2 regions of the Rhizobium sp. S163 genome follow, and region 1 is predicted to be linked to the other one. Evidence: riboswitches for the same ligand, from Rfam matches in the RefSeq annotation. Region 1 holds a riboswitch; the other holds the start of a gene.

The links. Region 1 has a riboswitch for S-adenosylmethionine ahead of QTL96_RS17825 (O-succinylhomoserine sulfhydrylase). Riboswitches for the same ligand answer to the same signal wherever they lie in the genome.
Region 2: another riboswitch for S-adenosylmethionine. It lies ahead of metA (homoserine O-succinyltransferase); the one in region 1 lies ahead of QTL96_RS17825 (O-succinylhomoserine sulfhydrylase).

The regions. Positions count from the first base shown of each region.
Region 1 is NZ_JAUDSA010000018.1:462,330-464,721, reverse strand. Features, by position in the region: tRNA gene QTL96_RS17835 (tRNA-Gly) at 1-52, opposite strand, end outside; gene QTL96_RS17830 (2'-deoxycytidine 5'-triphosphate deaminase) at 122-1,216, opposite strand; SAM riboswitch at 1,290-1,368, shown strand; gene QTL96_RS17825 (O-succinylhomoserine sulfhydrylase) at 1,413-2,392, shown strand, end outside.
Region 2 is NZ_JAUDSA010000038.1:299,476-301,867, reverse strand. Features, by position in the region: gene metA (homoserine O-succinyltransferase) at 97-1,020, opposite strand; SAM riboswitch at 1,055-1,132, opposite strand; gene QTL96_RS30400 (ABC transporter ATP-binding protein/permease) at 1,284-2,392, shown strand, end outside.

The DNA of each region.
Region 1 (2,392 bases):
ACCCTCGTATTCAGCTTGGGAAGCTGCTGCTCTACCATTGAGCTACACCCGCGTTACGCGCAGATTTCCAACAGATGACGATCGCTGTCAAGCGGCGTTGGCGACTTCCGGGTGAGGCTACTCAGATCCGGAAGTGCTTGGAGAGCTTGAGGCCCTGGGCCTGGTAGTTGGAGCCGAGGCCGGTGCCGTAGAGGCTTTCGGGGTGTTCCTGCATGTGCTCGTAGACCAGGCGGCCGACGATCTGGCCGTCTTCGAGGATGAAGGGGACCTCGTGGCTGCGCACTTCAAGGACGGCGCGGCTGCCGCGGCCGCCGGCGGGGGCGTGGCCGAAGCCGGGGTCGAAGAAGCCGGCGTAGTGAACGCGGAATTCGCCGACCAGCGGATCGAAGGGGGTCATCTCGGCGGCGTAGTGCGGGGGCACGTGGACCGCTTCGCGCGAGACGAGGATGTAGAACTCGTCGGGATCGAGGATCAGCTCGTTGCGACCACGGCTGTAGATCGGCTCCCAGAAATCGAAGATATCGTGCTGGGCCTTCTTGTCGACATCGACGACGGCCGTGTGGTGCTTGCCGCGATAGCCGATCAGGCCGTCCTTGTCGCCGGCGAGATCGATCGACAGCGCGATGCCGCCGCCCGACACGTTCGGCTTTGTGCTTGCGACCAGCGTCTCTGCGTCGTGCAGCGCCAGCAGTTCCGGCTCGCCGAGCAGCGACTGGCCGATGCGGAAGCGGATCTGCGACAGGCGCGAACCGCGACGCACGACGATCGGGAAGGTGCGCGGCGAGATTTCGAGATAGAGCGGACCGGAATAGCCGGCCGGGATTTTGTCGAACTCCTGCGCGTAATCGGTGATGACGCGGGTGAAGATATCGAGGCGGCCGGTCGAGCTTTTCGGATTGGCCGAGGCCGACATGTCGGCCGGAAGATCGAGGCGCTCCATGAGCGGGACGATGTAAACGCAGCCGGTTTCGAGCACCGCGCCTTCCGAGAGGTCGACGACATGGAGCTTCAATCGGTCGAGCTTGTCGGAGACAAGGCTGTTCGGACCCGGCATGAAGCTGGCGCGAACACGGAAGGCCTTGGCGCCGAGACGCAGATCAAGGCTCGCCGGCTGGATCTGGTCGCTGTCGAGCTCGCGCTCCGCGACGAGGCGTCCCATCTCGAACAACGCGGCAATCGCGCGGTCTGCCAATATTCCTGTTTCGCGAGCCATCATGCCCCATCCATAATTTGCCGCAGACAAAACCAAAATCGAGGAATTGACGCAAGCGCGCAACAGCAGTATTGCAGCTTTATCCCGTGGTGATTTGGCCGGTCGGCTTGCAGCCACGTTAAACAAGTGGCTAAATAGACCGGGTTGAAACCGGTCTGCATTTGCGGCCGGTTTTTTTGTGTTTGAAAGTGGTGATGGCATGAGCAAGACTTGGCGCCCGGCAACCCAACTGGTCCACGGCGGAACGCTGCGCTCGCAGTATGGCGAAACCTCCGAGGCGATCTACCTGACGCAGGGCTTCGTCTACGACAGCGCGGAAGCCGCCGAGGCGCGCTTCAAGGGCGAGACCGAGGGCTATATCTACGCCCGCTACGGCAGCCCGACCAACGACATGTTCGAAAAGCGCATGTGCGCGATGGAAGGTGCGGAAGAAGCCCGCGCCACCGCATCGGGCATGGCAGCCGTTGCCGCCGCCATCCTCTGCCAGGTGAAGGCCGGCGATCATATCGTGGCCGCCCGCGCGCTCTTTGGCTCCTGCCGCTGGGTTGTCGAGACGCTGGCGCCGAAATACGGCATCGAATGCACGCTGGTCGATGGGCGCCATCTGGAGAACTGGGAAAAGGCGATCCGGCCGAACACCAAGGTGTTCTTCCTGGAAAGCCCGACCAACCCGACGCTCGAAGTGGTCGATATCGCCGGCGTTGCCAAGCTTGCCAACCAGGTCGGCGCCAAGGTCGTGGTCGACAACGTCTTCGCGACGCCGATCTTCCAGAAGCCGCTGGAACTCGGTGCCCATATCGTCGTCTATTCCGCCACGAAGCATATCGACGGCCAGGGCCGCAGCCTCGGCGGCGTGATCCTCTCGGATACGGAGTGGGTCAACGAGCATCTGCAGGACTATTATCGCCACACCGGCCCGGCCATGTCGCCGTTCACGGCGTGGACGCTGCTCAAGGGTCTCGAGACGCTGCCGCTGCGCGTCAAGCAGCAGACCGAGAACGCCGGCAAGATCGCCGACTTCCTGGCCGAGCAGAAGCAGGTCGCCAAGGTGATTTATCCCGGCCGCAAGGACCATCCGCAGGCCGATATCGTCGCCAAACAGATGAAGGGCGGCTCGACGCTGGTGGCGATCGAACTCAAGGGCGGCAAGGAAGCGGCGTTCGCGCTGCAGAACGCGCT
Region 2 (2,392 bases), on a different contig from region 1:
AACCTGCTCTCAATTGAATGAAATCGCAACCGCCGCGATATAAAAAACAAACGCCGCCGGTCAGGTCCGGCGGCGTATCATGCAAAGCGAAAAGTCTCAGCCGTCCTCGCCAATATCTTCCAGATTGTACGGCGTCGTCTGGTAGATTTCGTTGATCCAGTTGCCGAAAAGCAGATGCGCGTGGCTGCGCCAGCGGTTCTGCGGCGGGATCGACGGGTCGTTGTGCGGGAAATAGTTGTGCGGCATCTTGATCGGAACGCCGGCATTCACATCGCGAAAATACTCGTCGCCGAGCGATGTCGAATCATATTCGACGTGATTGAAGATATAGAGCCGGTTGCCCTTCTTCTCGTGAACGAGGCAGATGCCCATCTCGCTCGATTCCATCAGGATTTCCAGCGTGTCGGATTTTTCGATATCGGCGCGGCGCACTTCCGTCCAGCGCGAGACCGGAACCTCGAAATTGTCGGAGAAACCATTCAGGTAGACCGACGACGGCTTGAGGTTCTTGTGGCGGTAGACGCCGAATGCCTTTTCCGTCAGCGCGTGCTTCGGAATATCGTGGAAATGGTAGATCGCGGCCATCGCACCCCAGCAGACATTCATCGCGGAGTGCACGTTGGTGCGCGTCCAGTCGAAAATCTGCTGCATTTCATCCCAATAAGTAACGTCTTCGTATGGAAGCGTTTCGATCGGCGCGCCTGTGATGATGAAGCCGTCGAACTTCCGGTGTTTGATCTCCTCCCAGGTCTGGTAGAAGGAGAAGAGATGATCTTCCGAGGTGTTCTTCGCCTTGTGGTTCCCGACGCGAACAAGCGACAGCTCGACCTGCAGCGGCGAGGCGCCGATGAGGCGCGCCATCTGGATCTCGGTCTTGATCTTGTTCGGCATGAGGTTCAGAAGCCCGATCTGCAGGGGGCGAATGTCCTGACGGATCGCGGCCGTCTCGGTCATCACGCGCACACCTTCCTGAACCAGGGTTTCAAAGGCGGGCAGGGTATCGGGGATCTTGATCGGCATGGCGGTCACTCGATGAAAAAACGAAAATATCGCTATCGGTCCGCACGCGGCCCTTTAGCAACTTCTTTAACGTGGCTGCAAGCCGGCCGGCCAAATCACCACGGAGCGCTCTAAATAGACCCAGTCAGGCCGCGAATCAATGACCGATACGCGGCGTCACCTATTTGCCGAGGTAACTCGCGCATTACCTGATGCTAGAAACTGTTGCTGGACAGGCTGACTCACGGTGCTATTCAGGTGCTACATACGCGTAAGGAAGCATGATGGCAGAGGACGTCAAAAGCAGACCGAGCATCCAGGGGCAGGACCGGGTAGGGTATGATCTCAGCCTGATCTTCCGGCTCAAGGTGATGTTTTCGGCATTCTGGCATTCCAGGGTGCGTGCGCCGGTGCTCATTCTCTCGACGGCGCTGATCGGGATTATTCTGGCGACAGCCTATGCCACTGTTATCCTCAACCAGTGGAACGCGCCATTTTACGACGCCATCTCGCGGCGCGACCTGCCGGGGTTCTTCCACCAGCTGAAGATTTTCGCGCTGATCGCCGGCATGCTGCTGCTGCTCAACGTGGTGCAGGCCTGGTTGAACCAGATGACGGCGCTCTACATGCGCGAGGGGCTGACGCGCGACCTCGTCGACCAGTGGCTGCAGCGTAAGCGGGCGCTCAGGCTCGCCTCCAGCGGGCTGATCGGTGTCAATCCGGACCAGCGCCTGCATGAGGACGCTCGCAATCTGGCGGAAAGCACGACCGGGCTCGTCATCGGCCTGGTGCAATCGACGATCCTGCTGGTGAGCTTCATCGGCGTTCTCTGGGAGCTGTCAAGCGGCTTCGTCTTCCGCTTCGGCGAATACGCCTTTTCCATTCCGGGCTATATGGTCTGGGCCGCGATCTTTTACGCCGCGTCCGCCTCGGTGCTCAGCCAGCTTGTCGGGCGCAAGCTCGTCAAGCTCAATGCCGATCGTTTCTCCAAGGAAGCCGAGCTGCGTTTCGCGCTGATGCACGCCAACGAGAACATTCCAGCGATCACGGCTGCGCGTGGCGAGGAGAACGAGCGGGGGCGGATCAACACCGACATCAGCGCCGTTCTCGCCGTCATCAAGAAGCTGGCGATGGCCAACGTCAATCTGACCTGGGTGTCGGCTGGTTACGGCTGGCTCGTCGTCGTCATTCCGATCATCGTGGCCGCACCCGCCTATTTCTCCGGTGGCCTCACCTTCGGTCAGCTGATGATGTCGGTCGGCGCCTTCAACCAGGTCAATACGGCGCTGCGCTGGTACGTGTCCAACTTCGGCCCGATTGCCGAGTGGCGCGCAACCTTGATGCGCGTCACCGATTTCCGCCAGGCCTTGACCACCATGGGCGACGATGTCGA